2 regions of the Siminovitchia sediminis genome follow, and region 1 is predicted to be linked to the other one. Evidence: a T-box and tRNA genes for the amino acid it is inferred to sense, from the RefSeq annotation. Region 1 holds a T-box; the other holds one or more tRNA genes.
What was found. A T-box is a leader RNA that pairs with one kind of tRNA and senses whether it is charged. The one in region 1 lies ahead of serS (serine--tRNA ligase), so its partner is inferred to be a tRNA-Ser.

Region 1 (11,090 bases):
ACTCTTTCTTTCACTGATTTCTAGAAACGTATGGATAAACGGATAGGTATTGTCCGCAGCTGTCTTGATCAAATCAAACCACCACTCGGTTTCGTACCGTGCAATCATGCTTAAATTATAAAGTAATAAATAATGAATGATGACATCCGGAAGGCTGCTGATTGCCTGGATGGAGGCATTAATCCCATAAACTCTTTTACATGAATCATAACGGAACGGGGGTTTTAAATCTGCACATGGTCCGCTAATTATTGTTTTGCCCGATTCGTTTTCTTTCCAGTGGATAGGCTGAGGATGTTTGCTTTCCAAGAACTGCTTTAATCTGTCTGCTCCCATATGATATGCCCGCTGCAATTCTTCAGGGATATGCCAGTCACTTCCGATCTGTCGTAAAAAGACCATGTTCTTTTTTTGATATACAAATACAAAAAGGTCATCCAGTTCGGGAATAAGGGACAGCAGGTGCCCCATTCTGAATTTTTCTCCTTCCAAATTTCTAATTTGAAAAAGTTTGTCTGCCATATGCGTACATAGGCCATGCTTTTGGATTTTGACTTCGTCCTGTAAAAACTCGTAGTTTCTTTTTTTCTTTTTTCTTGTGGACACTCCATGTGCAAGGACAGATGTCGTACTCGGATAATAGGGATCCACAGTCAGCAGCCCGGCTTTAATTAAATGTACATATCCATAAAACAATAAAACAGGTTTAATGGAAAAGGGTGATTTTGAAGCTTGCTGATAATAGGATTGAGCTTGTTCGATATAATACATAAACGGATAACAGTTATCGTAGCTTTTTCTGTCGGCTTCTTCAGGCTCCAGGGGAAGGTAACATTTTTTTAAAAAAAGCTGCACAGTGGAGGCGGATTGGAAATAATTAAATTGAAGCCAGGTTTCATGCGGGTTAAACAGAAAGAACACCTCCAAATTATTAGAAAAATGGAACATCGACTGTACTCCTTGACAGTATTTTAACCAATTGATAACCTACTAATAATATTTTGGGCAGGGGGACAAAGAAAATGTGGGAATCTAAATTTGCAAAAGAAGGACTAACATTTGATGATGTGCTGTTGATTCCGGCAAAATCAGAAATTTTGCCAAAAGATGTGGATATTAAAGTACAGTTGACGGATACTCTTAAATTAAATATTCCAATTATCAGTGCCGGCATGGACACGGTAACGGAGGCGTCCATGGCTATTTCTATGGCACGCCAAGGCGGGCTCGGAGTCATTCATAAAAATATGAGCATTGAACGCCAGGCGGAAGAAGTGGACAAAGTAAAACGTTCGGAAAGCGGTGTAATCACCGATCCGTTTTTCCTTACTCCGGAACACCAAGTGTTTGATGCCGAACATCTTATGTCGAAATACCGGATTTCCGGGGTTCCGATCGTCAATAATGAAGAAGATCGAATCCTGGTAGGCATCATCACGAACCGGGATATGCGTTTTATCCAGGACTACTCCCTGCCGATCACGGATGTAATGACAAAAGAGAACTTGGTAACGGCTGCTGTCGGAACGTCTTTGGAAGAAGCCGAAAAAATTCTTCAGGAACATCGTATTGAAAAGCTCCCTCTGATCGATGAAAACGGTGTGTTAAAAGGCCTGATTACTATTAAAGACATTGAAAAAGTAATTCAGTTTCCAAATTCAGCAAAGGATGAACAGGGACGGCTGCTTGTTGCTGCTGCAGTTGGTGTGTCAAAAGACACCTACAAAAGAATTGAGGCTCTAGTCAAAGCACAAGTGGATGCTATCGTGGTGGACACAGCGCATGGACACTCAGCAGGAGTGATTAACACAGTCCACGAGATCCGCAAGCAGTACCCGGACTTAAATATTATTGCAGGAAATGTAGCGACTGCAGAAGGAACACGTGAACTATATGAAGCGGGCGCAGATGTAGTAAAAGTCGGAATTGGACCTGGTTCCATTTGTACAACCCGTGTTGTAGCAGGGGTCGGGGTTCCTCAAATTACGGCGATATATGATTGTGCCACAGAAGCAAGAAAGCACGGAAAAGCGATTATTGCTGACGGCGGTATCAAATATTCAGGTGATATTGTAAAAGCTCTTGCTTCCGGAGGACATGCAGTTATGCTTGGAAGCTTATTGGCCGGTACTGCCGAAAGTCCCGGTGAAACAGAAATTTTCCAAGGAAGACAATTTAAAGTGTATCGCGGAATGGGCTCGGAAGGAGCCATGGAGAAAGGATCAAAAGACCGTTATTTTCAGGAGGATGCGAAAAAATTTGTTCCTGAGGGAATTGAGGGGCGCGTACCATATAAGGGGCCTCTTGCAGATACTGTGTTCCAATTGATCGGCGGCCTCAGAGCAGGTATGGGTTACTGCGGAGCAGCCAATCTGGAAGTATTCCGCGAGCAGTCCCAGTTTATCAGAATGACAGGTGCCGGATTGCGCGAAAGCCATCCGCATGATGTACAAATCACAAAGGAAGCGCCCAACTATTCCATTTCTTAATTTATTGAATAAGGTACCGTTCATTACCCGCCTTAGGGTTTTCTCCGAGGCGGCTTTTTTATGGTTTAAGAAGTTTCAACGGACACTGTCCCAGTCCGCCGGAGTGACAGAATGAGGTTTTGTGGAGCGCACTTCATAACAGGGCAGACTTTTTCCGGTGCTCCCCTCGGGAAAGTAAAAGCCCGCACCGCGTAAAACTGAAAAATTCTCATGCTGTAATTAAACGCTGCTGCTCTCAGCGCGTGTCTTGTGCTTTTGTTCTTTCGTAATGTAAATGACATATTTGGAATCTACTTTTCTCTATCTAACTATGTTAAAATGACTAGCGGGTACTTAATATTTGGAGGGTAAACACTTGAAAAAAGGTATGAAACGACAATTTACAGCTGTGTTTCTCATGGCTATCCTGTTGATCAGTACGTTACATATCCCTGGAAAAGCGGCGGCTGAAGATGTATTGGATATACATGCAGATGCAGCCATTCTGGTAGAAGCCAGTACAGGGAAAATATTATATGCAAAAAATGAAGATACCGCCCTTGGCATTGCATCCATGTCAAAAATGATGTCAGAGTATCTTTTGTTTGAAGCTATAGCAAATAATAAAATCACGTGGGACCAGGAACAGACTATCAGCGACTATGTTCATGAGGTTTCCATAGATACCAATCTATCAAATGTTCCCTTGGAGGCCGGAAAAAAGTATACAATTAGAGAGTTGTATGAAGCGATGGCCATCTATTCAGCCAACGGGGCAACCATTGCCATTGCTGAAGCCATTGCCGGTTCTGAGAAGAAATTTGTAGATATGATGAATGCCAAAGCCGAAGAACTGGGATTGGATAATTATAATTTTGTGAACTCCACGGGATTAAATAACCGCGATCTCAAAGGTAAACATCCTGAAGGAACCGGTGCAGAAGACGAAAATATTATGTCGGCCAGCTCGATGGCAAAACTGGCTTTACGGCTGTTAAATGATTATCCGGAAGTTTTGGAAACAACGAGTATTCCTGAGAAGGAATTTCCTGGTATGCCGGGAAAAATGAAAAACTGGAACTGGATGCTCCCTTCCCTTGTGTTTGGATATGAAGGAGTGGACGGCCTAAAGACCGGGACCACCGATTTTGCAGGATACTGTTTTACGGGGACTGCTGAGAGAGATGACATGAGGGTCGTGACCGTTGTTATGAACGCAAAAGATAAAAACGGTCAAGGCGCCTATGAATCACGCTTCGTGGAAACAAAAAAAATGATGGAATATGCTTTTAGTCATTTTTCATTAAAAGAAGCGTATCCCGAACAATATCAAGTAAAAGGCCGAGAGTCTCTTCCGGTGATCAATGGCAAGAAGAAAAAGGTTGAGATCCAATCAGATGCACCATTGCAGGTAGTTGTTAAAAATGGTGAAGAGAAAACGTACAAACCGGAATTGAAAATAAATCAAAAAGTTTTAAATGAAGATGGCCAGTTGGCAGCACCTGTTAAAAAGGGTGAAAAAATTGGCGTGCTGGAAGCAGCCTATGAAGGGGAATCCGACTATGGCTATATTGGAAAACCTGCATCAGCCAATATGGTGACAGCAGAAAAAGTGGAAAAAGCAAACTGGTTTGTTCTGGCTATGCGCGGTGTCGGCAGTTTCTTCGGCGATGTTTGGAATAGTGCAGCCAGTACCGTGAAAGGCTGGTTCTAACTGAATTCACCTGTATTATTTGCAATTGCTTCAAGGATATAGTATAGTATCAGAAAATTGATATGAGCGACTGTGTTGAAAGGAACGAGTAGCAGGTACAGTGTCTGTCAGAGAGCCGGTGGCTGGTGAGAACCGGCGGCACCGCCTGTGAATCCCTCCTGGAGCAAAATGCCGAATGCCCTTGTGGGCTAGTAAGCATTTTCGGGTCAAACCCGTTATCCAATGAAGAGGAAAGCCTCGAAGGCTTTCAATTTGGGTGGCAACGCGGGTAACTCTCGTCCCTTTGGGGATGGGAGTTTTTTTGTTTTTACAGAGTTCCAATAGTACCAGCGTCGCTTAAATGTTTTAAGACGCGCCATTCAGTATAAGGGGAGGTTTTAAATATGCTTGATATGAAAACCCTGCGGGGTAACGTGGAAGAAGTGAAAAGAAAGCTGCAGTACCGCGGTGAAGATTTGGGTGATTTAGACAAATTTGAGCAATTGGATCAAAAACGAAGGGAATTGATTGTTCAATCCGAACAGTTAAAAAGCAGAAGGAATGAAGTATCTGAAAACATTGCCCAGTTGAAAAAGGATAAACAAAATGCGGATGATTTAATAGCTGAAATGAGGGAAGTCGGGCAGCAAGTCAAGGAAATAGACGGAGAGCTGCGTGAAATTGAAGAAGAGCTGCAAAAGCTGCTGTTATCCATTCCGAATATTCCCCACGAAAGCGTCCCGGTTGGCGAATCAGAAGACGACAATGTAGAAGTCCGAAAGTGGGGAGAGGTACGGAAATTTTCTTTTGACCCTAAACCGCATTGGAATTTGGCAGCGGACTTGGGAATTCTCGATTTTGAACGGGCGTCAAAAGTAACAGGAAGCCGCTTTGTTTTCTACAAAGGGCTTGGAGCCCGTCTTGAAAGAGCACTGATCAGCTTTATGCTGGATCTTCATGTGGAAGAACACGGGTATGAAGAAATGCTCCCTCCTTACATGGTGAACCGGGCGAGCATGACAGGTACCGGCCAGCTTCCAAAATTTGCAGAAGATGCCTTCCATATTGAGAGCGAGAATTATTACCTGATACCTACAGCGGAAGTGCCGGTAACAAACTATCATCGCGATGAAATACTGGATGGTGACCAGCTCCCTATTAATTATGTTGCTTACAGTGCCTGTTTCCGTTCTGAAGCAGGTTCGGCAGGAAGGGATACAAGAGGGTTAATTCGCCAGCATCAGTTTAACAAAGTGGAATTGGTGAAATTTGTTAAGCCGGAAGAGTCTTATGATGAACTGGAAAAATTAACTGCCCATGCAGAAAAAGTGCTTCAGCTTCTGGAATTGCCCTATCGGGTCATGAGCATGTGTACGGCAGATCTTGGATTTACCGCCGCGAAAAAGTATGATTTGGAAGTTTGGATTCCCAGTTATAACACCTACAGGGAGATTTCTTCCTGCTCAAACTTTGAGGCTTTTCAGGCGAGAAGGGCAAATATTCGTTTTCGTTCCGAACCAAAAGCAAAGCCTCAGCATGTTCACACTTTAAATGGTTCCGGGCTTGCAGTGGGGAGAACAGTGGCAGCTATATTGGAAAATTATCAGCGGGAAGACGGAACCGTTGAAATACCCAAAGTACTCCGCCCCTATATGAGAAATAAAGAAGTGATTGGCTGAAGCAGATATCAAGAGCGGCTCAGATAAAGGTGAGCCGCTTTTTCTATGGTTTTTTCACGACATTAAAATTATCCTGGATAAGGAGCCAATTTTGAGGAAACGACAATCCGAGTTTCCAATAACCGACTCCGCGAAGATTTAACTCTTTGACAAGGTCAAACTTGGCCTGGATTGATCGGGCATCCTCAAACCATACTTCATGCTGTCTTCCCTCCTGATCTGTATAATGAAAAAACGGTGCCTGTGCAGCAGGATCGTATTGGATCGCTGCGTTGTTTTCAGCCGCGATTTGGATGGCTCTCTGAGGACTGACAGCTGTGGCTGTTGTTCCCTGCACGAAAGGCAGCGTCCAATCATAACCGTATAAATTTTGTCCCATCATAATCTTTTCCGGTGGAATTTCTGTAATGGCATATTCCAGCACCTGCCGGACTGAGTTGATCGGAGAGACAGCCATTGCCGGACCTCCGCTATACCCCCATTCATACGTCATTATCAAGGAGTAATCTACAATTTCACCATGCGCTCTGTAATCATGGCCTTCATACCATTCCCCTTGCTGAACAGCACTGGTTTTGGGAGCAAGGGCTGTTGAAATGATCCATCCTTCCTGATGAAATCGATCGCGTGCTCTTCGCAGAAAATTATTGTATGCTTCTCGGTCCGTACCGGCAATTCTTTCGAAATCCAAGTGGATTTCTGTAAATCCAACCCGCTTCGCTTCAGCGACTATATTATTTAATAATGTGGTTTGTACCTGTTCATCAGTCAAAAGTATATGAACCAGCTCAGTGCTAAATTGTCCTTCTTCCTGGTTGGCAAGTACCATGGCAAGATACGTATTGTTTGCTTCAGCAATCTCCGGGAATTGGTTCAGATTTGGCGGATCCAGTGTCCCGTCCCTCCGCGGAAGATAAGCGAAACATGCCAAATAGGTTAAATAAGGCGAAGCTTCACGGGCACTGGATTCAAGTGCTTCCGATACTTCACCGGTACGGCGCGGCTCAATATATGCAAGAAATTCTCCGTCGCGTTTGGCTCTTTGAGGGATATACAGCCTTAAACCTACAGGGATTGGGTTATTGACGTTTAATCCATTTATGCGTGCCAGCTCTTGAAAGGGAATACCAAATCTTTGGGCGATGGTCCACAGGCTGTCGCCCGGCTGAACCCAGTAAAACTGGCCTATAATAGGAATGACCATAGACTGGCCAACAACAAGCTGGTTGGGGTTCGGCAGTTTATTCGCATCAGCAAGGATAGCCGGAGAAATATTGTATCGGGAAGCAATTAAGGCCAAAGTCTCATTAGGCTGGACAACATGGATTTGCATTTTTTTCCTCCTTACGGCTCAACAGATTAAAGTATCAACCTTGTCCCATTGTATGTATTGTGTAAAAATAAAAGACCAATAAAAAATTGTGGGGAGATCCAATTGGAAAGAGAAGAAAAATATATGCAGCTGGCTATTGCGGAAGCAAAAAAGGCTGAGCAAATACAGGAAGTTCCTATAGGAGCAGTGATTGTATTAAATGGGGAAGTGATTGCAGCCGCCCATAACAGGAGGGAGACGGAACAAAATGCAGTTGCTCATGCGGAATTGCTGGCTATTGAGGAAGCGTGTGAAAAGCTGGGAACCTGGAGGCTGGAAGGTGCTGAGTTATATGTAACGCTGGAGCCTTGTCCCATGTGCAGCGGTGCTATCTTGCTATCCCGCATTCAAAAAGTCACTTATGGTGCTTCCGATCCGAAGGCCGGGTGTGCAGGAACTCTAATGAATCTGTTAACGGATGAGAGGTTTAACCACCAAAGCGAAGTGATCAGCGGAGTATTGGCAGAAGAATGCGGATCACTTTTAACGGAATTTTTTCGATCTCTCCGTGACAAAAAGAAACGATCCTGAAGCTGGAAACTTTTGTTAACCACAGGAAAACATTGATTTTAAGGTGAAAAAGTAGTACAATGAACTATGCCGTGCTAGACGGGGGAGTAGCGGAGCCCTGTACCCGCAATCCGCTCCAGCGGGGTTGAATCCCTTCCAGAGGCAGCTTGTCTTGTCTGGCCTGCCTCAAGCAAGTGGTGTCGACGTCTGGGTCCTGCGCAATGGGAACCCACGAACCATGTCAGGTCCGGAAGGAAGCAGCATTAAGTGGGACCTCTCATGTGCCGCGGGGCAGCCTGGGCTGAGCTAACTGCTTGAGTAACGCAGATGAGACACTGACGACGGAAGGTGCACGGTATACATAGGAATAACCACCCATTCGCATAAAGCGGATGGGTTTTTTATTGAATCGAAAGCTGATTTATTGACTCCAGTATCTATTCTCGATAGATTCATCTGCTTCCTTAAGTTGAGCGAGTACTGCCGCAAAGAGGAAGGGATTTCCGGTTTCCTGAAACATAAGACGAACTACATACGTAAATAAACGAGAAGAGGGAAAGAGGTGATACTGGTGTGGAGGAAAGTAACCCTTTTTACAGTCGTTTTTTTGTTTTTTCTTCCAGCAATCGCTTTAGCAGTTGACTTCTCGATAAGTGATGTAAAAATTGATGCCTATTTACTAGAAAATGGTGAAGTTCACGTGATTGAACAATTCACCTATGAGTTTGATGGAGAATTCAATGGAATTTCCCGGGAAATTTCCCCGAAAAAAGGTGCGGAAATAAGTAGCTTTTTGGCGAAAGAAGGGGGAAAAGATCTGAAGACGGAAAAAGACGGGGATATGTACAAGGTGTACCGGAGTGGCAAGGATGAGACGATCCAAGTTGAGCTTCAGTATTTGATTGAAGACGGCATGGAAAAATATGTGGATGTTGCACAATTTTATTGGCCCTTTTTCGATGACCGGAATGAGGCGGACTACGGCCGGCTGACGATTGCAGTTCATCCTCCCCGTCCCACGGATGACGCAATAGCCTTGGGATATGATACTGCTTTTGACAAAGAACATATTACGGAAGGAGGGACAGCCGTTTTTTCGGTGGGAAATGTGAAAGCGGGGCAAAATGGAGATATAAGAGTAGTTTTTGATGCTTCCTTATTTCCTGGTTTGCCTTTTACAGATACAAAAGAAATGAAGCAGGAAATAATAGACGAAAAGATGATGATGAAAGAGAAAGCAGCCGCTTTTGCCAAAGGTCAAAAGACAGCCGCTTCAGCGGGTTTTTGGTCATTGTTGGGGTTTGCTGTGCTGTTCATCGGAATATGTATATATGATTTCAGAAGGCGTATACAGCTGAAACAGAATGTTGTCAAAGAGGTCTTTGCATCGGAGGTCGCTATTCCTAAACAGGAAATGAGCATGCCGGCCACTATCAGCTTTACAACTCCGGACCGGAAGTTTAGTATTCCGGCAGCGTTAATGGATCTTGTGCGGCAGGGATACGTAAAACAGACTGGAGAGGGCCGGTTCATGCTGGGTTATAGAATGGCCAGAGAAGATCATGAGCAGCAATTAATCTCATTATTATTTGATCAGATGGGTTCGAATCACTCCTTCAGTGTGGATGACTTGGAACGGTTTATGAAAAAAGAGGAAAACCATAGGATATATACTGAAGAGACAACGAAATGGAAAATGGCCGTTCAAAAGGAGATTAAGCAGCAAGAGTTGTTCCGGAAAAGGATAAAAATCAGGTGGATGACTGCAGCAGCCAGTATTATACCGTTTTTCTGTATCATCATATTTGCTGGATATGAGCTGTACTTATGGATGACATTATCAATTTTCCTCTTTTTACTCTCTTTATTGTTCTCCATCTTTTACAAGCCGCTTTCTGAAAAGGGAATACGCATGAAAGAAGAATGGAAGAGACTGAATGATGAATTTGACCAAATGAAGAACGAACAGTGGAATCGTTACAGCCAGGATGATCGGATGCGTGCCATGATCTATTCGCTCGGGATCCATGGGGCTAATTTAAAACAGTTTGAAATCTGGGAACAGAAGGTTCCTGCTGCCAGTGCTTCGGATATGGCATACTTTCCAATATTTTGGCCTGCGCTGTCCAATTCCTTTGCTGCAGCTGATGAGCAGGCAAGCCAGTCATTTACATCCCAATCCGGGAGTCCATCCTCCGGAGGAGGAGTGGGAGGAGGCGGCGGGGGATCAGGAGCGTTTTGACCCTCGGCAGCACGCATCCGGACGGAAAAGTCTCTTGGTTATTTAGACAATAGTATTTTTGTAATTTCCCTATTGTTTAAGGTATAATAAAAACTAGATGATTAAGTAAAAAAGGAGGCAGAGCATGAGTTACCAGGCGTTATATCGGGTATGGCGGCCGCAGTCATTTTCGGATGTCATTGGACAGGAACATGTAACTAAGACGTTGCAGAATGCTCTCCTCCAGGAAAAAATATCTCATGCCTATTTATTTTCCGGGCCACGGGGAACCGGAAAAACCAGCGCGGCCAAAATTATGGCGAAAGCGGTCAACTGTGAAAAAATGCCCGTTTCGGAGCCTTGCAATAAGTGCCCGGCCTGTCTGGGAATTACGGATGGCTCTGTTCCTGATGTCATTGAAATTGATGCCGCATCCAATAACGGCGTGGAGGAAATCCGTGATATTCGCGATAAGGTCAAGTATACGCCTAATGCGGTAAAGTACAAAGTATACATCATTGATGAAGTGCATATGCTGACAATTGGCGCTTTCAATGCTTTATTGAAAACATTGGAAGAGCCGCCGCAACATGTTATTTTTATTTTGGCAACAACGGAACCACATAAAATTCCGCTAACGATTATCTCCAGGTGCCAACGATTTGATTTTAAAAGAATTACCTCCCAGGATATCGCCCGAAGAATGGCACATATTGCAAATGAAACATCATTGGAATATGATGAAAAGGCATTGCAGATCATTGCCAGAGCAGCGGAAGGCGGAATGAGGGATGCTCTGAGTTTGCTGGATCAGGCTATCTCTTTCAGTACCGGTCGTGTTACCGTTGAAGATGCCTTAACCGTTACCGGCTCAATTTCGCAAAACAGCCTGTACAGGCTGGCGCGGGCCGTTCATGAAAAAGATACACCGGGAGCACTTGGGACGCTGGAAGAACTGCTGATGCAGGGTAAGGATCCCGCCCGGCTTATTGAAGATTTCATTCTGTATTATAGGGATTTGCTGCTGTACAAAACTGCTCCTCATCTCGACGAAATGGCTGAACATGCTCTTTTGGATGAAGAATTCAAGTCGTTGGGAGAAGAAATACAGGCTCAGCAAATTTACGATTACATTGATATATTAAGC
Region 2 (9,212 bases), on a different contig from region 1:
AACATCGTAGATTCAGAGAAAGAATATCAACAGAGGGTTGAAAGAATTACAGAGAGAGCTGTGAAAATTGGCTGGCCGTTAAACTTTCTCCTGACAGGTCTCAGTGAGTTAAAAACCATGATTCTCAATTTAATGAGACAGGAAAAAAATTACACGAGCGAGGAAACGGTTGAGTTGATCACGGAGATCGACAAATGGGTGGCACCCATGTCCACTCAGATTGTGGAATCCTATTCCAATAATTGGGAGAAGACGGTATCCCTTCAAAAGGTTGCCCTGCAGGAACTGTCTGCTCCCTTAATACCTGTCTTTGAAAAGATTTCTGTCATGCCGCTCGTTGGAACCATCGATACAGAAAGAGCCAGGCTGATCATGGAAAATTTGCTGTCAGGGGTTGTCAAACACCGCTCGGAAGTGGTCCTTATCGATATTACAGGAGTTCCTGTTGTAGATACCATGGTGGCACATCATATTATTCAGGCAGCTGACGCGGTAAGACTTGTGGGATCAAAATGCATGCTGGTCGGCATCCGGCCTGAAATTGCCCAGACCATTGTCAATCTGGGTATCGATTTAAATCAGATTACAACGACCAGCACCTTACAAAAGGGAATTGGTGAAGCACTGGCGTTGACGAACCGAAAAATAGTGAATCTAAAGGAGGAGGCGTAGTGAGAATACCTATCTTAAAACTGCGTGATTGCTTGCTCGTTTCCATTCAATGGGAATTAGATGATCAAACAGCACTCGCCTTTCAGGAAGATCTTTTGCAGAAAATTCATGAGACCAATGCCCGCGGGGTTGTGATTGATATTACATCCATCGATTTTATTGACTCCTTCATTGCCAAGGTGTTGGGGGATGTCATGGAAATGTCCAAATTGATGGGAGCCAAGGTTGTCATCACAGGAATACAACCCGCTGTGGCCATCACGCTCATTGAGCTGGGCATCAGGCTTGAAGATGTGATGACCGCTCTTGATTTGGAAAATGGTTTAGATAAATTACAACAGGAACTGGGGGATTAAGCCTATGGAGCTGCAGTCCTTCGTAAAAGTATTAAATGAATGGGACATCGTAGCAGTTCGCCAATTAGGCAGAAATGCAGCGAAAGAGCTGGGCTTTGGGGTAGTGGACCAGGCAAGGATTACAACTGCAATCAGCGAATTGGCCCGAAACATTTTTTTGTATGCCGGAGAAGGCAAGGTCACAATAGATAAAATATTTTCAGATGGAAAAAAAGGAATGAAAATTATTGCAGAGGATACAGGTCCCGGGATTGCGGATATCCGAAAAGTGATGGAAGACGGATATTCCACCTCCGGAGGATTGGGAGCCGGTCTTCCGGGTGTCAAACGTTTAATGGACGAATTCGATATTCAGTCTGAACCCGGGAAGGGTACTGTAATTACTGCGATTAAGTGGCTCCGGTAAAAGGAGTGAATTGGGTGGAGTTTTGGGAGACGGTAGAGCCGAAGTATAAAGACATTGTTCTTAAATATTTAATAAATAAAGATGAAAGAATATTATATCAGGGCCAGAAATTAAGCCGAAAACTTATTGAGCATCATATAGCGCCTGAAGAAATTATTAGTCTACATAAATCGATTATGATGGAAGAATCAGCTTCCGCGGACCAGATACTGGATTCCTTTGATGTGTTGCTGGAAGTCATGATGGCTTATGGGATCGCCTATCGGGAGCACCAAAGTCTCCGGACTCAACAGAAAGCGTTGATCAATGAGATAGAAGTAGCGGCTAGTATGCAAGAAACGCTCCTGCAAACATCTATTCCGGAAGTGGACGGTGCGGACATCGGCGCGATTAGTGTGCCTGCCCGGCAAATGAACGGGGACTATTTTCATTTTGTTACAGATGATGACAAGAATGTCGGTATTGCTATTGCGGATGTGATCGGAAAAGGGATACCTGCAGCCCTTTCCATGTCCATGATCAAATATGCCATGGACAGTTTGCCGGAAAACCAATTAAGCCCGGGAACGATACTGGAAAATTTAAACCGGGTTGTTGAACGAAACGTAGACCCGAGCATGTTTATTACGATGTGTTTTGGTGTATACGATCCTGAAAAGCATGCCTTTCGTTATTCTACAGCCGGGCATGAACCCGGGTTTTTTTACCGGGCAAAAAATCAAAAGTTTGAAGAGCTGGGCGGAAAAGGTTTGCTGCTTGGTATAAATAAGAATACAAATTACAAAGAATACCAGATTGATTTGGATCCGGGTGACATGATTGTTCTTTTATCCGACGGAGTGACAGAATGCCGTACGGAAGAGGGATTTATTGATAGAGATTTTTTGTCCTCACTGATTCACCGGTATATTTCAGGGACCGCGCAGGACATTGTCACAAGTGTATACAAGGAATTGGAAAGGCTTCAGCATTTTGAACTCAGGGACGATTTCACTTTAATTATCTTAAAAAGAGATGCGTAAATTTTTTTACTAAAACTTTTCGCAAATATGTTTGTCTTTATTCAAAAACGGGTACGGGTAAACGGTACTCAAAATAATACATATTATAGGGGTGGGCAATGTGAATGTAACTATAGATGTGAAAGAAAAGGACGGCATATTTTATGTGAAATTAACAGGTGAAATTGATGCTTATACAGCTCCGAAGGTCAAAGAAAGGCTGATGGATCTTGCTGATGGTGACGGTGTGACCATAAATATTGATTTATCCGGTGTAAAATATATGGACAGCACAGGACTCGGTGTGTTCGTTGGACTTTTCAAACAGCTTAGTGCCCGTAGCGGCAATATGAAGTTAACGGGAATGTCGGAGAGGCTGCAGCGCTTGTTTGATATTACTGGACTTGCGGATGTAATGGACATCAATACCGAGGTGGAGGGTGGAGTATAATGGATGCAGCTTTTGACTATATCGAAATGAAAGTGCCCGCTAAGGCAGAATACGTCGGGGTTGTTCGACTGACGATTTCGGGAATTGCCAGCCGGATGGGTTTTTCATATGAAGTGATTGAAGATATAAAAATTGCGACAAGTGAAGCTGTGACCAATGCGGTACAGCATGCCTATAAGGCAAATGAAGGCGGGGAAGTCGTAGCCGGATTTGCGCTTTATGAAAATCGCCTCGAAGTCATGGTGTCCGATTCCGGAAAAAGTTTCGACTTGAAAAAAGCCCGGAGAGAAACAGGGCCGTATTCAGAGAAAGAAAGCGTTGAATTTATGCGTGAAGGAGGCTTGGGGCTTTATTTAATTGAAAGTTTAATGGATGAAGTCAATGTTCAATTGAACCAGGGAGTCAGTGTCTATATGACAAAATACCTGGAAGGAGAGCAGGTGGAGCTTAATGCCGAAAAAATCTCAACCTGATTACAAACACCCTGAGGTTAATGAGTGGATTAAAGCCTTTCAGCTTCATGAAGACGAAGAGGCACAAAACAAATTAGTCCTTCATTACAAAAATTTAGTTGATTCCATTGCACGCAAATACTCAAAAGGAAAGTCGTACCATGAAGATATTTTTCAAGTGGGAATCATCGGGCTGTTGGGAGCTATTAGAAGATACGATGAATCGTACGGAAAATCTTTTGAGGCGTTTGCCATACCGACCATTATTGGTGAAATCAAACGATTTTTGCGTGATAAAACTTGGAGTGTTCATGTCCCCCGAAGAATTAAAGAATTGGGGCCTAAAATTAAAACAACGGTTGAAGATTTGACGAGAGAGCTCCAACGTTCACCTCAAATCCATGAAATTGCCGAGCGTCTGGATGTCACGGAAGAAGAAGTACTGGAAGCGATGGAAATGGGCAAAAGCTACCAGGCGCTGTCGGTCGACCATTCCATTGAGGCGGATGCAGACGGAAGTACAGTTACGTTGCTCGATATTATCGGAAATGTGGACGAAGGATATGAAAAAGTCAATCAAAAGCTTGTGGTTGAAAAAGTGCTGCATGTATTAACGGAAAGGGAAAGACAAATTATTCAATATACGTACTTGGAGAATTTAAGCCAAAAAGAAACGGGAGATCGGTTGAATATCTCACAAATGCACGTATCTCGGCTTCAAAGGAGAGCAATTAAAAAATTGAAAGATGCTATATTTGCTGAACCCGCAAATACGGAGAGCTCCACTTTATGATACATTTTCAAAACGATTGCTTGGAAGCCTATGCTTTTCAAAGGGCCAAGGAAGGACAGGCATTTTGCGGGGACAGCTTTTATATGACTGCGAATACCGATTATTTCCTATGTGTCTTAGCAGACGGCCTTGGAAGTGGTGAATATGCATATGAGTCTTCTCAGGCTGTTACTTCGGTAGTTCAATCCAATGTGGAAGAAGATGTGCAGACCCTGATGAACTTCAGCAATAAAGTCCTGCTGAACAAGCGGGGGGCAGCAACTGCTATTTTCAAAGTGGACTTCCGCGAAAGAACTTTTGAATATAGCTGTGTGGGGTACATCAGGTTTTATGTTTACACGCCTTCCGGAAAAATGGTCTACCCCATGCCTGTATCAGGTTATTTATCAGGCAGACCGCAAAAATTCCGAACGCAAAAATTCCCTTATGATCCTCAATCCACTTTTTTACTCCATTCTGACGGTTTTGTAAATGAAGATACAAAATCGATTATTCAAAACCATCCATCGCTCCCCAATTTAGCTGAACGATTAAAATTTAATCAAATCAACGAGAGTGACGATGTCACCTTTATTGTAGGAAACCTGCTGTAATCAGCGGGTTTTTTCTGTTGAACCATGGTATTTACTAGGATCCCGATGGTAAGATATAGGAATAGCGAATGAAAATGAAATGAGGGATTGGAATGATTGAAACGGAAACAAAGCAAGAGCAGCTGGTCCATCGGCTTGCGAAAGAATTGAACCTTGCAGTGAAGCAGGTCAATCATGTCATCTCTTTGCTTGAAGAAGGGAATACCGTTCCGTTCATTGCCCGCTATCGAAAAGAAATGACCGGTGCGCTTGATGAAGTTCAAATTAAAGATATTATGGAAAATTGGGGATACATACAAAATCTGGAGCAGCGTAAAGAAGATGTTCTTCGCCTGATCGATGAACAGGGAAAGCTGACTGAGGTTTTAAAGCAGAAGATAACAAAAGCCGACAAACTGCAAACGGTGGAAGATCTATACCGGCCATATAAACAAAAGCGCCGTACGAAAGCAACAGTTGCGAAGGAAAAAGGACTGGAGCCGCTGGCAGACTGGATGTGGGCGTTCCCGACAGAAGGACAGATAGAAGAGGAAGCCGAAAAATATATTTCTGATGACAAAAAAGTGGCAACAGCAGCAGAAGCCGTACAAGGGGCAAAAGACATTTTGGCTGAACGGGTGTCCGACGATGCCGCTGTCCGGCAGTGGATCAGGGACGAGACGTTCCGGTCCGGCCAAGTGGTGTCGGAAGTGAAAAAAGAAGAGCTTGACGAAAAATCAGTGTATGAGATGTATTATGCCTATGAGGAGCCGGTGAAAAGAATTGTCCCTCACCGTGTTCTTGCATTGAACCGCGGCGAAAAGGAAGGGATACTGCGAGTTTCCGTCAAAGCGGATACGGAAAAAATCATCAACTATTTAAAACGTACATTTATAAAAAATCAATCATCCGTCGCTGCCGGGGAAGTGGAAGAGGCCATAGAAGACGGCTACAAGCGCCTGATTGGACCTGCAATTGAACGCGAAATCCGAAATGAACTGACCACTAAAGCAGAAGAACAGGCGATCCACATCTTCTCCGAAAACCTTCGAAAGCTGCTGCTGCAGCCGCCGCTGAAAGGAAAAGTGGTGCTGGGAGTGGACCCGGCATACCGTACGGGCTGCAAGCTGGCGGTTGTCGATGAAACGGGGAAAGTGCTTCATATTGATGTGATCTACCCGCATCCGCCAAGGGCCAAGGAGGAGCAGGCGAGAGAAAAGATGTTTCATGTGCTGGAAACATACCCTGTTGAAATCGTGGCGATCGGGAATGGTACTGCCTCACAGGAGACGGAGCAATTCACTGCAAATATATTAAAAGAACTTCAAAAAGATGTATCCTACATGATTGTCAATGAAGCGGGAGCGAGCGTATATTCCGCCTCTGATTTGGCAAGAGAGGAATTTCCGGATTTGCAGGTTGAAGAACGAAGTGCCGTTTCCATTGCCCGGCGTCTGCAGGATCCTTTGGCGGAGCTTGTGAAGATTGATCCGAAATCTGTTGGAGTCGGTCAATACCAGCACGATGTGACACAGAAGAAATTAAATGAAGAGCTTGCTTTTGTGGTGGAAACGGCGGTAAACCAAGTCGGTGTGAACGTCAACACGGCATCTCCATCACTTCTTCAATATGTATCGGGCTTAAGCAAGGCTGTGGCCAACAACATTGTTAAGTATCGCGAGGATAATGGAAAATTCAGCACCCGCGCTCAATTAAAAAACATACCGCGGCTTGGAGCCAAAACATATGAGCAGGCCATTGGATTCATGAGGATTTTGGACGGAAATGAGCCGCTTGATTCCACGCCGATCCATCCGGAAAGCTATCCGGAGGTTAAAAAGTTGCTCAAGTCCATCGGATTGACATCTGCGGATGTCGGAACTGAAAAGATGAAGCAGGCCCTCCATCAATTGAACGTGGAGGAAACGGCAGAGGGACTGGGATTGGGTGTACTGACTCTAAAAGATATCATTGATTCGTTGATGAGGCCCGGACGTGACCCCCGGGACGAATTGCCAAAGCCTCTTTTGAAAAAAAATTTAATGAAACTGGAAGATCTGAAGCCGGGAATGGAACTTCAGGGAACTGTCCGGAACGTCGTCGACTTTGGTGCCTTCGTCGATGTCGGTGTCAAAGAAGATGGTCTTGTTCACATTTCCAAATTGAGCAAGCGATTCGTCAAACATCCGCTTGACGTTGTTTCCCTTGGTGATGTGGTCACTGTCTGGGTAGAAAAAGTGGATGTTGATAAAGGAAGGTTGTCCCTGACCATGGTCGGACCCTAATGGATGAGGAAATCATTAGAGTGTGGAGAGGGAAAATAAGAACTCGGCGTCTTTAAATATTTTTTGGGGAGCCGAATTGAAAATAACCTTTGCAATCAATCAGATGGAATGTAAAAGGCCTCTCAGACCCGGGAGTATAAAAAGTACTGCTCCCCGGCTTAGGGAGAGCAGTGCTTTTTTCTGTAGTAAAACCAGCATTGATTCAACAGTTTAATTTGATACCGGTCTTTTTCCAAGAAGGCTTTTTGCATCTGGCTTTTAAACCAGATTGGCATGGTGTACAACCTCCCCCGCCAGTTTTTTGGTAAAATATAATATGAAAAAAGGAACAATCCTGTTCAATGCGGCGGGAGGAAAGAAAATGACAAATGAACAGCTCCAGAAGCTGACTGAAAAAATCTCAAAAGAGTTATTTTCCAAGCCATTTATGCACCAGGCATACTTTAACCCTCGTCTACGGACAACAGGGGGACGCTATATGCTGGGAACGCATAATATAGAAATTAATAAGAAATATTATCAGGAACATGGAATGGCAGAACTGGAAGGGATCATTAAACACGAACTATGCCATTATCATCTGCATCTGGAAGGCAAAGGGTACAAGCACCGGGATCACGATTTCCGCCTGTTGATGCAAAAAGTGGGGGCGCCCAGGCACTGTACCCCATTATCTGCTGATCAACATCGGACGACTCCGAAATGGATGTATGTATGTACAACTTGCGGTGAGCTGTACGAACGCCGGCGGAGAGTAAATATCATTCGATATGCGTGCGGAAAATGCAGAGGAAAACTACGCGAAAAGCTATAATTTCAAAAAGAAAAAACGGTCTAAAACCCCTTGACAGTCTGCTGTTCAGTATTTATAATCGGAAGAGTCATTTCTAATGGGGAAGTACTCAAGAGGCCGAAGAGGTGCCCCTGCTAAGGGCATAGGTCGCGTAAGCGGCGCGAGGGTTCAAATCCCTCCTTCTCCGCCATGTCCGGCCCCTTGGTCAAGCGGTTAAGACACCGCCCTTTCACGGCGGTAACACGGGTTCGAATCCCGTAGGGGTCATTAGAAAAGCGGAAGCGCCTTGACCAGCCCCGACAAGCATAAGACGATTCCTGAGGAGGCAGCTTTACAGCCGCCACAGGGAAGCGGCTTATGACCTCGAGGGGCTAGGCGCTGGAGCTGGACAGACAGAAAAGCGGAAGCGCCTTGACCAGCCCCGACAAGCATAAGACGATTCCTGAGGAGGCAGCTTTACAGCCGCCACAGGGAAGCGGCTTATGACCTCGAGGGGCTAGGCGCTGGAGCTGGACAGACAGAAAAGCGGAAGGCGTCATTTAGCGACGTACAGACTGGAGTTCTTCGACGAGATAAAGGAAACACGGCAAAGCCAAAGGCGAGCCGAAGTTGACTTATTGTAGGAGTAGGCGTGAAGTCTGCTAGTCGCGGACGCCTGCGCTGGACGATAGACAAGCCCAAAGGCAAGTGTAAGACGATTCCTGAGGAGGCAGCTTTACAGCCGTCACAGGGGATTGACTTATGATCTCGAGCTGGGCCGCTCATCTGGACAGTTCGAAAAGCGTATGACGGCTGCCGGGGTGATAGACGCTGGATACAAAACGATTGGAGGCGTCTTTTACCTTCGTTGATTTGTAGAAACGCTGCTGTCTGCAGCTGGACAATGCAGCACCAAAGGCTTACATATGATGGTCCCGTGGTGTAGCGGTTAACATGCCTGCCTGTCACGCAGGAGATCGCGGGTTCGATTCCCGTCGGGACCGTTTCAAAAAAACCTTGCAATGTATCATTGGATTTTGTATAATAAAAAACTCGGAACGATGGGCTATAGCCAAGCGGTAAGGCAACGGACTTTGACTCCGTGATTCGCTGGTTCGAATCCAGCTAGCCCAGCCAAGAGCCATTAGCTCAGTTGGTAGAGCATCTGACTTTTAATCAGAGGGTCGCAGGTTCGAATCCTGCATGGCTCACTTTTTAAAACTAGCAAAAGATCATTGACACATTTTGAAGTGTGTGATAGAATATATCTTGTCCTTGAAAAAGGCGGTCGTGGCGGAATCGGCAGACGCGCTAGGTTGAGGGCCTAGTGGTAGCAATACCGTGGAGGTTCAAGTCCTCTCGACCGCACCAAATAATAAGCGCCCGTAGCTCAATTGGATAGAGCGTTTGACTACGGATCAAAAGGTTAGGGGTTCGACTCCTCTCGGGCGC

Region 2: it has a tRNA-Ser gene. The T-box ahead of serS (serine--tRNA ligase) is inferred to sense a tRNA for this amino acid. The anticodon was not compared.

Annotation. Positions count from the first base shown of each region.
Region 1 is NZ_JBHUEO010000058.1:720-11,809, forward strand. It holds gene ACFSCZ_RS15435 (YaaC family protein) at 1-948, opposite strand, end outside; gene guaB (IMP dehydrogenase) at 1,023-2,489, shown strand; gene ACFSCZ_RS15445 (serine hydrolase) at 2,887-4,182, shown strand; T-box leader at 4,249-4,468, shown strand; gene serS (serine--tRNA ligase) at 4,566-5,840, shown strand; gene ACFSCZ_RS15455 (glycoside hydrolase family 18 protein) at 5,884-7,173, opposite strand; gene tadA (tRNA adenosine(34) deaminase TadA) at 7,276-7,743, shown strand; RNA gene ffs (signal recognition particle sRNA large type) at 7,813-8,078, shown strand; gene ACFSCZ_RS15470 (DUF2207 domain-containing protein) at 8,285-9,964, shown strand; gene dnaX (DNA polymerase III subunit gamma/tau) at 10,089-11,090, shown strand, end outside.
Region 2 is NZ_JBHUEO010000077.1:395-9,606, reverse strand. It holds gene ACFSCZ_RS17060 (STAS domain-containing protein) at 1-672, shown strand, start outside; gene ACFSCZ_RS17055 (STAS domain-containing protein) at 672-1,028, shown strand; gene ACFSCZ_RS17050 (anti-sigma regulatory factor) at 1,033-1,434, shown strand; gene ACFSCZ_RS17045 (PP2C family protein-serine/threonine phosphatase) at 1,449-2,456, shown strand; gene ACFSCZ_RS17040 (anti-sigma factor antagonist) at 2,557-2,886, shown strand; gene rsbW (anti-sigma B factor RsbW) at 2,886-3,359, shown strand; gene sigB (RNA polymerase sigma factor SigB) at 3,337-4,131, shown strand; gene ACFSCZ_RS17025 (PP2C family serine/threonine-protein phosphatase) at 4,128-4,724, shown strand; gene ACFSCZ_RS17020 (Tex family protein) at 4,817-6,988, shown strand; gene cmpA (cortex morphogenetic protein CmpA) at 7,147-7,263, opposite strand; gene ACFSCZ_RS17010 (SprT family protein) at 7,350-7,802, shown strand; tRNA gene ACFSCZ_RS17005 (tRNA-Ser) at 7,881-7,971, shown strand; tRNA gene ACFSCZ_RS17000 (tRNA-Glu) at 7,977-8,048, shown strand; tRNA gene ACFSCZ_RS16995 (tRNA-Asp) at 8,692-8,764, shown strand; tRNA gene ACFSCZ_RS16990 (tRNA-Gln) at 8,823-8,897, shown strand; tRNA gene ACFSCZ_RS16985 (tRNA-Lys) at 8,899-8,971, shown strand; tRNA gene ACFSCZ_RS16980 (tRNA-Leu) at 9,045-9,131, shown strand; tRNA gene ACFSCZ_RS16975 (tRNA-Arg) at 9,140-9,212, shown strand, end outside.